DNA from 2 places in the Nisaea sediminum genome. Region 1 is predicted to be linked to the other one. Evidence: predicted binding sites of a transcription regulator. Region 1 holds the regulator's gene; the other holds the start of a gene.
What was found. Region 1 encodes PhoB, which activates phosphate uptake and scavenging genes when phosphate is short. Its sites were predicted from a motif close to TNTCATAAAACTGTCA; they were not measured.
Positions count from the first base shown of each region.

Region 2: a site for PhoB is predicted at 2,260-2,275, ahead of phnF (phosphonate metabolism transcriptional regulator PhnF). Genes of this name have one in related genera too.

Region 1 is NZ_JACZCQ010000006.1:594,043-601,298, forward strand. Features, by position in the region: gene pstC (phosphate ABC transporter permease subunit PstC) at 1-877, shown strand, start outside; gene pstA (phosphate ABC transporter permease PstA) at 885-2,186, shown strand; gene pstB (phosphate ABC transporter ATP-binding protein PstB) at 2,212-3,003, shown strand; gene phoU (phosphate signaling complex protein PhoU) at 3,033-3,740, shown strand; gene phoB (phosphate regulon transcriptional regulator PhoB) at 3,776-4,474, shown strand; gene IG122_RS14835 (AmpG family muropeptide MFS transporter) at 4,491-5,801, opposite strand; gene IG122_RS14840 (adenosine kinase) at 5,794-6,786, opposite strand; gene IG122_RS14845 (EI24 domain-containing protein) at 7,013-7,256, shown strand, end outside.
Region 2 is NZ_JACZCQ010000002.1:217,298-224,553, forward strand. Features, by position in the region: gene IG122_RS04550 (thiamine pyrophosphate-binding protein) at 1-719, opposite strand, end outside; gene IG122_RS04555 (cupin domain-containing protein) at 697-1,362, opposite strand; gene phnF (phosphonate metabolism transcriptional regulator PhnF) at 1,526-2,245, opposite strand; gene phnG (phosphonate C-P lyase system protein PhnG) at 2,374-2,835, shown strand; gene phnH (phosphonate C-P lyase system protein PhnH) at 2,840-3,460, shown strand; gene IG122_RS04575 (carbon-phosphorus lyase complex subunit PhnI) at 3,465-4,583, shown strand; gene IG122_RS04580 (alpha-D-ribose 1-methylphosphonate 5-phosphate C-P-lyase PhnJ) at 4,593-5,540, shown strand; gene phnK (phosphonate C-P lyase system protein PhnK) at 5,537-6,325, shown strand; gene phnL (phosphonate C-P lyase system protein PhnL) at 6,330-7,040, shown strand; gene IG122_RS04595 (alpha-D-ribose 1-methylphosphonate 5-triphosphate diphosphatase) at 7,037-7,256, shown strand, end outside.

The DNA.
Region 1 (7,256 bases):
GATCATCTGCTCGATGATCGCGATCCTGACGACCGTCGGCATCGTGCTGTCGCTGATCTTCGAGAGTCTCCGCTTCTTCGCCCGGGTCCCGTTCTTCGACTTCCTGTTCGGGATCCACTGGAGCCCGCAGACCGCGATCCGCGCCGAACAAGTCGGCGCCTCCGGCAGCTTCGGCGCCGTCCCGCTCTTTGCCGGCACCATGCTGATCACCCTGATCGCCATGCTGGTCGCCGGTCCGATCGGCCTGCTCTCGGCGATCTACATGGCGGAATATGCCAACCCGAAATTCCGCGCCGTCGCCAAGCCGATGCTGGAAATCCTCGCCGGCATCCCGACCGTGGTTTACGGCTTCTTCGCCGCGCTCACCGTCGCCCCGCTGATCCGCGGCTGGGGCGAGAGCATCGGACTCGATGTCGCCTCGGAAAGTGCGCTCGCGGCGGGCGTGGTCATGGGTATCATGATCATCCCCTTCGTCTCGTCGCTCTCCGACGACGTGATCAATTCGGTCCCGCAATCCCTGCGCGACGGCTCCTACGGGCTCGGCGCGACCAAGTCCGAGACGATCCGCCACGTGATCATCCCGGCCGCCCTGCCGGGTATCGTCGGCGCCTTTCTGCTCGCGGTTTCGCGGGCAATCGGCGAGACCATGATCGTCGTCATGGCCGCCGGCCTCGCCGCCAATCTGACGGCCAACCCGCTGGAAGCGGTCACCACGGTCACGGTGCAGATCGTCACTCTGTTGGTCGGCGACCAGGAATTCGACTCCGCCAAGACCCTCGCGGCCTTCGCCCTCGGTCTGGTGCTGTTCTTCGTCACCCTCGGCCTGAATGTGATCGCCCTCCGGGTGGTCCGGAAGTATCGGGAAAAATATGACTGACGCGATCATGAACTCGAAACCGGGTACCGCCGAGATCCGCCGGCCGACCGCGAGCGGCGAGCGCCTGAAGAAGCGCTACGCCGCCGAGCGGCGTTTCCGCCTGTACGGGCTGTGCAGCATTCTCGCCGCCGGCCTGATGCTGGTTTTCCTCGTCGGCAGCATTGCCGGCACCGGCTGGAGCGCGTTCCTGCAGACCTATGTGAAGCTCTCCATCACCTTCGATGCGGAATATCTCGATCCGGCAGGCACGGGCGATCCGGAGCAGCTTCAGAACGCCGACTACGGCGCGCTGATGAAAAAGAACCTGCGCGACAACTTCCCCGAGGTGACCGGCCGGAGCGACAAGCGCAAGCTCTATAATTTCGTCTCACCGAATGCCGGTTACGTGCTCCGGAACATGGTCATCGCCGATCCGTCCCTTGCCGGAAGGACTCTCGATCTCTGGGTCAAGGCCTCCGACGATGTCGACATGCTGGCCAAGGGATATGTCGACCGCGGCGAGGCGGAGGGCAACCGCCGCGTCAGCGATACGGAGCTCGGCTGGTACGACAAGCTCGATGGCGCGGACCGCGTGGAGACCCGGTTCAACACCGATTTCTTCGTCAACGCGGACAGCCGCGAGCCGGAAGAGGCCGGGATCCTCGGTGCCGTGACCGGATCGGCCCTGACGCTGTTGATCACACTGCTGCTGTCCTTCCCTGTCGGTGTCATGGCCGCGGTCTATCTCGAGGAATTCGCGCCGAAGAACAACTGGACCGACCTGATCGAGGTGAACATCAACAACCTCGCCGCGGTGCCGTCGATCGTCTTCGGCCTGCTCGGTCTCGCGATGTTCCTGAACTTCTTCGGCTTCCCGCGCTCCGCCCCGCTCGTCGGCGGCATGGTGCTGGCGCTGATGACGCTGCCGACCATCATCATCGCGGCGCGCTCGGCCCTGAAGGCGGTGCCGCCCTCGATCCGCGAGGCCGCGCTCGGCCTTGGCGCCTCCCCGCTGCAGGTGGTCACCCATCATGTGCTGCCGCTGGCGATGCCGGGCATCCTGACTGGAACCATCATCGGCATGGCGCAGGCACTCGGCGAGACCGCGCCGCTGCTGATGATCGGCATGATCGCCTTCATCGTCGACATTCCGGGCGGCTTCGCCGATCCCGCCACCGTGCTTCCGGTGCAGATCTATCTCTGGGCGGACAGTCCCGAACGCGCCTTCGTCGAACGCACTTCGGCCGCCATCATGGTGCTGCTGGCGTTCCTGATTTTCATGAATTTCGTCGCCGTCCTGCTCCGCAGGAAGTTCGAGCGGCGCTGGTAGGTTTCCGATGAGCGAGAAAGCAAAGATGAGCAAGACGAGCGGTTCCTCGGCCTCCACCGCGACGCCGAAGATGAAGGGCGACAAGGTCAAGGTCTTCTACGGCGAAAAGCAGGCGCTGATGGATGTCGATCTTGAGATCAAGCCGAACGAGGTGACGGCACTGATCGGTCCGTCCGGCTGCGGCAAGTCCACCTTCCTGCGCTGCCTCAACCGGATGAACGACGTCATCGACATCTGCCGGGTCGAAGGCAAGATCACCCTCGACGACGAGGACATCTACAGCTCTGACCTCGATCCGGTGCAGCTTCGCGCCCGGGTCGGCATGGTGTTCCAGAAGCCGAACCCGTTCCCGAAATCGATCTATGACAACATCGCCTACGGCCCGCGCATCCACGGCACGGCCGCGAGCAAGGCCGAGATCGACGAGATCGTCGAGACCAGCCTGACCAAGGCCGGCCTCTGGGAGGAGGTGAAGGACCGCCTGCTGGAACCCGGCACCGGTCTCTCCGGCGGACAGCAACAGCGGCTCTGCATCGCCCGCGCGATCGCGGTCAACCCGGAAGTGATCCTGATGGACGAGCCCTGCTCGGCGCTCGATCCGATCGCGACGGCGAAGATCGAGGAGCTGATCGACGAGCTGCGCGAGAACTTCACCATCGTGATCGTCACTCACTCCATGCAGCAGGCCGCCCGCGTCTCCCAGCGCACCGCCTTTTTCCATCTGGGCGAGCTGGTCGAGGTCGGCGATACCGAGCAGATCTTCACCAATCCGACGGATTCCCGCACCCAGGGATACATCACCGGGCGGTTCGGCTGATCCGGGCCATTGAGAGCACACAGATGCCGATGAACGACCACATTGTCCGCTCCTTCGACGAGGATCTCGATACCCTGAAAGCCAAGATCGCCCAGATGGGTGGGTTGGTCGAAGCGCAGTGTGAGTCCGCAGTCCGCGCCGTGCATCGCCGCGATCAGGCGCTGGCGCAGAAGGTGCGCGAAGCGGACGGCCGGATCGACGCGCTCGAGGCCGAGATCGAGGCGATGAGTCTCCGCCTGCTCGCGCTGCGCCAGCCGCTCGGCGGCGATCTTCGAACCGTCGTTGCCAGCCTCAAGATCGTCAGCGACCTGGAACGGATCGGCGACTATGCCGCCAATATCGGCAAGCGGGCGATCGTGCTCAGCGGCCTGCCGGAAATTCCGCCGGCCAACGGCATCGTGCGGATCGGCAGCCTGGTGAAGTCGCTGATCAAGGACGTTCTGGACGCCTATGCCGATGACGATCTCGAGCTCGCCGTCGCCGCCTGGCACCGGGACGAGGACATCGACGAGCTCTATACCAGCCTGTTCCGCGAACTCCTGACCTACATGATGGAGGATCCGCGCAACATCACGGCATCGACTCACCTTCTCTTCATTGCCAAGAACCTGGAGCGGATGGGCGATCACGCGACCAACATCGCCGAGACCGTGCACTTCCAGATCAAGGGAAAGAAAATGGAAGCGGATCGCCCGAAAGGCGAGGACGCCAGCTACGTCGTCGAAATGCCTGAGTAAGCGTTGAAATCGAGAGTAGAAGTCCGATGAATATGATGAGTCAGAAGATCCTGGTGGTGGAGGACGAGGCGCCGATCGTCACCCTCCTGCGCTACAATCTGGAACGGGAAGGCTTCGAGGTCCTGGAGGCCGGTGACGGCGAGGAAGCGATGCTTCTCGCGATGGAAAAGAACCCCGACCTGATCCTGCTCGACTGGATGCTGCCGCTGCTCTCCGGCGTCGAGGTCTGCCGCCGGCTCCGCCGCACGCCCGAGACCAAGGCCATCCCGGTCATCATGCTGACCGCCCGCGGCGACGAGGGGGACCGCATCCGCGGCCTCAATGCCGGTGCCGACGACTACATCACAAAACCGTTCAGCCCGAGCGAGCTGATCGCCCGCATCCGCGCGGTCCTGCGCCGGACGCGCCCCGCAAGCGACGCGGAAACGCTGCAGTTCGAGGATCTGGAAATGGACCTGGCCGCCCACAAGGTGCGCCGGAACGAGCGCGAGATCCATCTCGGCCCGACCGAGTTCCGGCTGCTGCGCTATTTCCTCGAGCATCCGGGGCGGGTGTTCTCCCGCGAGCAGCTGCTCGACCGGGTCTGGGGACCGGATATCTATGTCGAACCGCGCACCGTGGACGTGCATATCCGCCGTCTGCGCAAGGCGATCAACATCGATACCGAATCCGATCTGATCCGCACCGTGCGGTCGGCAGGCTACGCGCTCGACCGACCGAGCGCCGCCGCCTGATCAGTCCGCCGGCTAATCAGTCCAATGCCTGGGCCCCGCCGGTCTTCTCCGGCGGGAACATCCGCATCAGCACCAGAAGCAGGATCAGCCCCGGCACGGCGATCGCCGTCGAGGCGATGAAGAAGCCGATCCAGCCGATATGGTCCGTGACCGCGCCCGCACCGGAGCTCAGCACCGTGCGTCCGAACGCCATGAAGGACGAGAGCAGCGCGTACTGCGTCGCCGTGAAGGCGACATTGGTCAGGCTCGAGAGATAGGCGACGAACGCCGCCGTCCCCATCCCGCCGGTGAAATTCTCCACGCCGATCGTCACGGTCAGCATCCAGACATCGTGCCCGGCCAGCGCCTGGGCGACGAAGATGAGGTTGGACGCCGCTTGCAGCACGCCGGAGACCAGCAGCGCTTTGAGCAGACCGAGGCGCTTCACCAGCGCGCCACCGGCGAACAGCCCGACCAGCAGCGCCACCAATCCGAACAGCTTCGTGACTTCGGCGATCTCGGTCTTGCTGAAGCCGAGATCGATATAGAAAGGGTTCGTGAGTGTCCCGAGAAAGGCGTCCCCGAGCTTGTAGAGCAGGATGAAGGCGAGGATCAGCAGCGCGCCACGCCGGGTCAGAAACTCCGCGAACGGCTCGTAGACGGCGCTCCGCAGCCACTCTGCCGGGGTATTCGCCTTCGGTTCCGGGACACCGGTTTCCGGCTCCGGGCTGGATAGCACGGTGAAAATCCCGACCAGAACCAACCCGGCCATCGCAAGATAGGCGGTGAACCAGCCGGCCTGGTCCGCGACGATCAGCGCGCCCGCTCCGGCGGCGAGCATGCCGACACGGTAGCCGAGCGTATAGGCGGCCGCCCCCGCGCCCTGCTCGTCCTCGCTGAGAGATTCGATTCGATAGGCGTCAACGACGATGTCCTGACTTGCGGCGCAAAAGCTGACGACGACCGCGAAGAGCGCCATCAGCCAGGGTGTTGCCACCGGGTCGGTCGCGCCCATGAGCACAATCGCCGACATCAACAGAAGCTGTGTCGTCAGCAACCAGGCCCGGCGCCGCCCGAGCAACCGGCCAAGCAGCGGGACCGCGAGCCGGTCCATCAGCGGCGCCCAGAGGAATTTCAGCGTGAAGGGCGTCCCGACCAGCGCGAAGACGCCGATGGTCGTCAAATCGACGCCCGACTCCCGCATCCAGGCGCTGAGAGTCGAAAAGGAAAGCAGCAGCGGAAGCCCGCTTGAGAAGCCGAGAAGCAGGACGACCAGGACACGGCGTTTCAGATAAAGCGCCGCCGTCTCGACCGCCCAGTCACGGATGCCGCGCGCGGTCTCAAGCAAGCCGGGCCGCCAGCAGGTCTTTGAGATCCGCTTCGGGCCGCGCGCCGTAATGCGAGATCACTTCGGCGGCGGCGACGCTGCCGGCCCGGCCCCAGTCGGCCGGCGTCATGCCCTGGGTGTAGCCGTAGAGGAAGCCCGACGCATAGAGATCGCCGGCACCTGTAGTGTCGACCACCTTTTCGATCGGCTCCGCATCGATCACATGCACCTCGTCCTTGTGCAGCACGAGCGAACCTTTCGCCCCGCGCGTCACGCCGGCGGACTCGCAGCTCCAGCGCAGCTTCTGCAAAGCGTCGTCGAAATTGTCCGTCTGGTAGAGCGACAGCAGCTCCTGCTCGTTCGCGAACAGAATGTCGATATGATGGTCCACCAGTTCCAGGAAGGCGTCGCGGTGCCGATCGACGCAGAACGGATCGGACAGGGTCAGCGCGACCTTGCCGCCGCTCGCATGGGTCCTTTTCGCCGCCTCAATGAAGGCCTTCTTCGCTTCCGGCGGATCGAACAGATAGCCTTCGAGATAGACCACCTTGCTGGCGGCGATCCGGTCGCCGTCGATATCCTGCGGGCCGAGCTGCACGCAGGCCCCGAGGAAGGTGTTCATGCTGCGCTGGGCGTCCGGTGTCACCATGATGAGGCTGCGCGCCGTCGGCGGGCCGTCGAGCGTCGGCGGCGTGTCGAAGCGGACGCCCATCGCCGTAATGTCATGACGAAATACCTTGCCGAGCGTGTCGTCATGGACCTTGCCGATATAGGCCGCAGCGCCGCCCAGGGCGGCAATCCCGGCAGCGGTGTTTCCCGCCGATCCGCCGGACATTTCGATCCCCGGCCCCATCTTGTCGTAGAGGCTCTCGGCGCGCTCCGCGTCGATCAGGTTCATCGCGCCCTTCTCGATCCCGTTCTCCGAGAGAAAGCTGTCATCGGCTCGGGCGATGACATCTACGATGGCGTTTCCGATGCAGGTAACGTCGATGGTCTTGGCTGACATACGCGGGCGGCTCCCGGAAGCAAGGTGAGGGACTGGATCGCGGAACTGCGGTCCGCCGAATTCGGGCGACAAGGTACTGGAGCGGCGATGGCATTGGAAGACGCTTCGCCCGACAGGCCTTGTACTCGCCGGAGCACTGTGCTCTTAGGGGCACGAAATGCTTGGTCCCGGCTGATGAAGTCCCATCTAATCCGTTGCGGGACGGACCAAAGAGAAGAGAGGATCGATGTTTTCTGCCCTGACGGCCACACTCGGCCAGCTTTCCGATCCGAAACTGCGCAATCCGATCATCCTCAGCGTCATCGGCTCGCTCGCGACCATCCTGTTGCTCGGCGTCGCGGCTTGGTACCTGCTGGACCTCATTGCCTATTTCGGCAGCTGGGTCGACGATCTCCTCGCCTGGGTTGGAAGTCTGGTGGTGATCGTGCTCGGCCTCCTCTTCTTCCCCGGTGCCTCGAACGCAATTTCGA
Region 2 (7,256 bases), on a different contig from region 1:
GGAATGCCGTTGGCGACCGCGAACCGTTCGATCTTCTCACAGGCGTCGCGGTCCCAGCCACCGCCGCCGACGATCATCATCGGCCGCTCGGCCTTCTCCAGCATGGCGCGGAATTCGGCCATCTGCTGCTGGCCCGGATGCGGCTCGACCGGAACATAGGGTGCAATCTGAGGCGCCTCGGCATAGTCCATCAGCATGTCTTCCGGCAGCGCCAGGACGACCGGCCCCGGACGGCCTGACACCGCCGTATGGAAGGCCCGGCTGATATATTCCGGAATGCGTGCCGCATCGTCGATCTGCGCCACCCATTTGGCCATCTGGCCGAACATGCGGCGATAGTCGATTTCCTGGAACGCCTCGCGCTCGACCATCCAGCGGGCGACCTGACCGACCAGCAGCACCATCGGGGTCGAATCCTGGAAAGCGACATGCACGCCGGCGCTGGCGTTGGTCGCGCCCGGTCCGCGGGTCACCATGCAGACACCCGGACGGCCGGTGAGCTTTCCATAGGCATCCGCCATCATCGCGGCGCCGCCTTCCTGGCGGCACATCACGGTGCGGATCCCGTTGGTCTCCTGCAGCCCGTCGATTACCGCGAGATAGCTCTCGCCCGGCACGCCGAAGACAAGATCCACCCCTTCGGTCACCAGTGCATCGACAAGAATGTGGCCGCCGAGGCGACCGGCACCGGAACCGTTACTTGAGGGAGAGGAGCTCATCTACATAACTCTTATAGCGTTGGGATTTGGGTTTCTGACGGTCCGCCTCGTTCAGATAGCGGATCGAACTCTTGCCCTTGAGGTCCTTGGGCAGAAGGAGAACGCGGATAAAGCGCGTGCATTCGTCGGTGCAGGCATTGGCCCAGACGGCCTGACCGCCCGGTTCGAACCAGGCGTCACCGGGATGGTAATCCTGCGATTTCGTATCGCTCGAAAGGGTCAGCTTGCCGTTGCGCATACAGCGGATACCCGGGCCCATATGAGTGTGTGGCACGGCAGCGCCGCCTGTCGGAAAAAGCACGCTGTCGCAACGGATCAGCCAATCTTCCAGCTTCTCGACGCTCGGGACCGCATTGCTGACAATGAGCTCGCTGTGAATTCCCTCGCCGAGATCGAGATCGGGTTTCGCTTTCGCGTCGCCGATTTCCCAGCGCCAGAGTTCTCCGCCTTCGGTCCCCGCCCGCAGGGCGTAACCGGTCCGCATATACCGCGCCTCGTCAGGCTGCAGAACATTGCCGCCCTCGAACGCCAGATCTCCCGTGTTGCAATACAGAATCCGGAAGGCGTCAGGCAGGTTCTTCGAAACGGCATGCGGAGAGAAAACGTCTTTGACGAGACGCAAAACGTAGGTGGATGTCACCATCAAACCATCAGGCAGGATCTTCGCCTGCCTCCCTTGTTCGTCCCGCTTCACGCGGGTTGAAGTTCTCGTATTACCTCGCCTGAGGCGTCCCCAAGGTCAAGGATCGCTTTGCGATCAGTTTCTTTCGAATCCGAGACGAACAATCGTTCCAGGAAGGATCCGCTCAGCTTTCGAACACCAGTTGGAAGCGATCCGCGGCATAGCGGGCAATGCCGTACTCAATAGGTTTGCCGTCGGGCGTCACATTTATCGACTCGACGACCAGCACAGGACGGCTGCGCGGCTGCTGCAGCAGATCCGCGTCGGCAGCGTCCGGCATCCGGGCCGTCACGCGCGTGACCTTTCGGGTATATTCGCCATGGCCGAGCCGCGTCAGAACCTTGGTGATCGAATCCAGTTCCCTATGCAGATCCGCGAAGCCGGGCACGCGGACCGAGGGGAAATAGTGGCTGCCGACCGAGATCGGCCTGCCGTCTACCTCCCCGACTCGGTCGAGGCGCGTCAGCTTGCTCGATCTGGTGAGGCCGAGCTGCTTTAGGATAGCGGGGTCTCCCTCTTCCTCCTGCAGCAGCAGAGTACGGCCACCCGGCGTGCGTTTCTGGCTCAAGACGTTGTCGGAGAAGCGGGTCTTCTTCGCGACGAGATAATCGAGCACATGCTCCTGGACGAAACTACCGCGCCCCTGCTCGACCCGGATCACGCCGTCTTCCGCCAGTTCGGAAACGGCCCGGCGTAACGTATGCCGGTTGACCCCGTAAAGCTGCGAGAGCTCCGCCTCGGTCGGCAGCTTGCTGCCCGGTGCGTAGTGTCCGGAACGGATCGCGTCGGAGATATCGGTCGCGATCTGCCGCCAAATGGCCTGTCCGCTGTTGCGTTCGATCAAGGCGCCTCTCCAACAGTCATCAAAGTTTCATCCAGCCCCCATTGCGTGGAGCGTCGGGCGGGTCTATAACACATAAAGATATAGACATCTAGACAAATTATGAATTTGTCGAACAAAAGGACAAGCCGATGGAACCGCAAGCCTCGCCGCCACACTCGAAAGAGCGCAAGCGCTGGATGTCCATTCTTGCGAAGGCGTCCTACGAAGATCTGAACAGCCTCTGGCAGAACCTCCCGGACAAACCTCAATGGAACCGGATCCGCGCACCGGAAATCGGCATGGTGATGGTCCGCGGACGCATGGGCGGCACCGGAAATCGCTTCAATCTGGGCGAAATGACGGTCACGCGCTGCACGGTGGGACTGTCCTGCGGCCTCGTCGGACACGGCTATGTCTCCGGGCGCAATAAGGATCACGCAGAAGTCGCAGCCGTCATCGACGCGCTGATGCAGCGCAGGGAGCGCTCCGAGACCATCGAACATTCGATCATCAAGCCGCTCGAACTGCGGCATCTCGACCGGCGTAAGCAGGCCAGCCGCAAGGCGGCGGCGACCAAGGTCGAATTCTTCACCGTGGCACGGGAGAACTGAGCCGATGTCCGCCGACAATCTGGCCCACGCGCCGCATCTCACGCCCGGTTTCGCCGATACGGTGACGGAGTCCCAGCAGGTGTTCCGGCATCTTCTTGAAGCCATGGCCCGCCCCGGAACGGTGCAGACCATAGACATCGACCTTGAGGGTCCGAGCACGCTCGACCGAGCGGCAACGGCCATCGCCCTCGCCCTGGTCGATTTCGAGACGCCGCTCTATGTCTCCCCCGCCCTTTCGACGAATGCGGCGGAGACCTACCTGAAGTTCCACTGCGGCACGCGGATCACCGACGACCCGATGGAAGCCGCCTTCGCGATCCTCGATAAAGCGCCGGAGAGCCTTTCCGGCTTCAATTCGGGAACCGACGAGTATCCGGAGAACGGAGCGACCCTGCTGATCCAGGTCGATACCGTAGAAGCCGGCGGTCCGCTGGTTCTCAGCGGCCCCGGCATCAAGGACACGACGCGTCTCGACCTGCCGGACGTTCCCGCCGGCTTCTGGACCGTGCGCGCCGCGCAGCAGCGCTACTTCCCCCGCGGCATCGATCTGGTCTTCGTCTCGGGCGCCTCGATGGTGGCGATCCCCCGGACGACGACGGTCTCGCTCACGGCAGGAAAGGAATAGCGCTATGTATGTAGCAGTCAAAGGCGGCGACAAGGCGATCGAGAACTCGCTGCGCTACCTCGCCGATATCCGCCGGGGCGACCGCAGGGTTCCGGAACTCTCCATCGCGCAGATCCGCGAACAACTTCCGCTCGCCGTCGACCGGGTGATGACCGAAGGTTCGCTCCACGACCCGGATCTGGCCGCACTCGCGATCAAGCAGGCGAATGGCGACATCCAGGAAGCCGTCTTCCTGCTCCGGGCCTACCGCACCACCCTGCCCCGGTTCGGCGCCTCGCTGCCGATCGATACCGCGAAGATGCAGATCCGCCGGCGGATATCCGCCACCTACAAGGATCTCCCCGGCGGCCAGATCCTCGGCCCGAGCTTCGACTATACGCACCGCTTGCTCGATTTCACGCTGGCGGCGAACGGCGAGACCAGGGAAGCGCCGAAATCGGACGAGCCGGTTCCGGAAGGCATGCCGCGGGTTGCCGACATCCTCGATCATGAGGGCCTGATCGAGCTCGAAATTCCCGACGACGAGGATGGAACGGTGCCGGATCTCACCCGGGAGTCGATGAGCTTCCCGGCCGACCGGGCGACGCGCCTACAGAACCTGGCGCGCGGCGACGAGGGCTTCCTGCTCGCGCTCGGCTATTCGACCCAGCGCGGCTTCGGCAATGCCCACCCCTTTGCCGGTGAGATCCGCATGGGAGAACTGCCCGTGTCTTTCGTGCCAGAGGAACTCGGATTCGAGATCGAGATCGGCGAGATCACCGTCACCGAATGCCAGATGGTCAACCAGTTCAAGGGCTCCTCGAAGGTGCCGCCGCAATTCACCCGCGGCTACGGCCTGACCTTCGGCCATTGCGAGCGCAAGGCGATGTCCATGGCGCTGGTCGACCGGGCGCTTCGGGCGCGGGAGTTCGGAGAGGAGATCGAGGCCCCGGCGCAGGACGAGGAATTCGTCCTCTACCATTCCGACAATGTCGAGGCCTCCGGCTTCGTCCAGCACCTCAAGCTTCCGCACTATGTCGATTTCCAGGGCGAACTCGTGACCGTGCGCGAGCTCCGCGCCGAGATCGAAGCGCGCGAGAAAGAGAACCGAACCGATGACGACGAACTGGCCGCGGCCGAGTAGGACGAGAGCATGAGCACCAATCAAAGCCCCCAGCCCTGGCAGGCCCCGGAACACGACCAACCGGTCGCCCAGGTCGAGGGATACAACTTCGCCTATCTCGACGAGCAGACGAAGAGGATGATCCGCCGCGCGATCCTGAAGGGCGTCGCGATCCCGGGCTACCAGGTCCCCTTCGGCAGCCGGGAAATGCCGCTGCCCTACGGCTGGGGTACCGGAGGGATGCAGGTCACGGCCGCGGTGATCGGCCGCGACGACACGCTGAAAGTGATCGACCAGGGCGCGGACGACACGACGAACGCCGTGAACATCCGCCGCTTCTTCGCCAAGACGGCAGGCGTCGCGACCACCGAGAAGACCGCGGAGGCCACGGTCATCCAGACCCGGCACCGGATACCCGAGAAGCCGCTGACCGAGGAGCAGATCCTCGTCTACCAGGTGCCTATCCCCGAGCCGCTGCGCTGGGTCGAGCCGCGCGAGACCGAGACGCGCAAGATGCATGCGCTCGAGGAATACGGCGTCATGCATGTCAGCCTCTACGAGAGCATCGCGCGCTTCGGCCGCATCACCACCTCCTACAACTACCCGGTCCAGGTGAACGGCCGCTATATCATGGCGCCGAGCCCAATCCCGAAATTCGACAATCCGAAAATGCACCAGATGGCCGCGCTGCAGCTGTTCGGCGCCGGGCGCGAGAAGCGGATCTACGCCGTGCCGCCCTATACCGACGTGAAGAGCCTCGATTTCGAGGACCATCCCTTCACCATCCAGTCCTGGGAAGACACATGCGCGCTCTGCGGCGCCGATGACAGCTATCTCGACGAGGTCATCACCGACGATGCAGGCGGCAAGATGTATGTCTGCTCGGACAGCGACTATTGCGCGGAGCGCCGCGAGGCAGGCCATGTCGGCCACCTGGGCGTTCCGGCAGGCACCGAAACGAAGGGAGATGCCCAATGACGGCACGGCGCGAGGACGGTCCCCTGCTCCAGGTCGAGGGCGTCACCCAGAAATACGGCCAGAATATAGGCTGCCAGGACGTCAGCTTCTCCCTTTATCCGGGCGAGGTGCTGGGCATCGTCGGCGAGTCCGGTTCTGGCAAGTCGACCCTGCTGCGCTGCGCCTCCGGGCTGATGCAGCCGACCGAGGGAATCGTGCGGTTCAACACCCGCGTCGACGGCTTGCAGGACATCTACGCCCTTTCGGAGGCCGAGCGGCGCATGCTGATGCGGACCGACTGGGGGATCATCTACCAGAACGCCCGCGACGGGTTGCGGATGAACGTCTCCGCCGGCGCCAATGTCGGCGAGCGGCTGATGGCGGTCGGCGAACGGCATTACGAGACCATTCGCGAGACCTCTTCGGAATGGCTTGAGAAGGTCGAGATGGATCTCGGCCGCATGGACGATCTGCCGCGCACCTTCTCCGGCGGCATGCAGCAACGCCTGCAGATCGCCCGCAACCTCGTGACCAAGCCGCGCCTCGTCTTCATGGACGAGCCGACCAGCGGGCTCGACGTCTCGGTCCAGGCCCGCCTGCTGGACCTCGTCCGCGGTCTCGTGCGCCAGCTCGGCATCGCCTGCATCATCGTGACCCACGATCTCGGCGTCGTCCGCCTGCTCTCCGACCGGTTGATGGTGATGCGCCGCGGCAAGGTCGTCGAACAGGGCCTGACAGACCAGGTGCTCGACGATCCGCAGCACGCCTATACCCAGCTTCTCGTCTCCTCGATCCTGCCGGTGTGATCCGATGACCGAAAATCCGAACGAAATGATCCGCGTCGAAAGCCTGGTGAAGCGTTTCACCCTGCACAATCAGGGCGGCGTCACGCTGACGGTGCTGGAGAACGTCTCGCTCTCCGTCGAGAAGGGCGAATGCGTGATCCTCGCGGGGCCCTCGGGCGCCGGGAAATCGACGCTGCTGCGCTCTCTCTACGCCAACTACCTGCCGCAGCAGGGCAGCGTCTCGATCCGCCATGACGGAGAGATGGTCGATCTGGTGACCGCCCCGCCGCATGTCGTGCTCGATATCCGCGCGCGCACGCTCGGCTATGTCAGCCAGTTCCTGCGCGTCATCCCCCGGGTCACGACGCTCGATCTCGTGATGGAGCCCCTGCTCTCCCGCGGGATGAACGAGATTGCCGCGCGCGAGAAGGCTGCCACGCTGCTGGCCCGCCTGCGCATTCCGGAGAGCCTCTGGTCCCTGCCACCCGCGACCTTTTCCGGCGGGGAACAGCAGCGGGTGAATATCGCCATGACCATGGTGCAAGATTATCCTGTATTGCTGCTCGACGAGCCGACGGCCTCCCTAGATGCGGAGAACCGTCAGACCGTGGTCGACCTGATCAACGAGGCGCGCGAGGCCGGCTCGGCCATCGTCGGGATCTTCCATGACGAGCAGGTTCGCGAGGCCGTCGGGACCCGCACCTATACCCTTGAAGAAGCGAGGAAAGCAGCGTGAGCAAGACCGAAACGCCGGATGCCGTGCTGACCAACGCGAGGATCATCCTCGCAGATGGAGAACTTCATGGCACCGTGACCGTCCGGGGCGACCGGATCGAGGACGTCTCGGAAGGAACGGTCTCGATGCCGGGCGCGATCGATTACGAGGGAGACTTCCTGATTGCCGGGCTCGTCGAACTGCACACGGACAATCTCGAAAAGCACCTGATCCCGC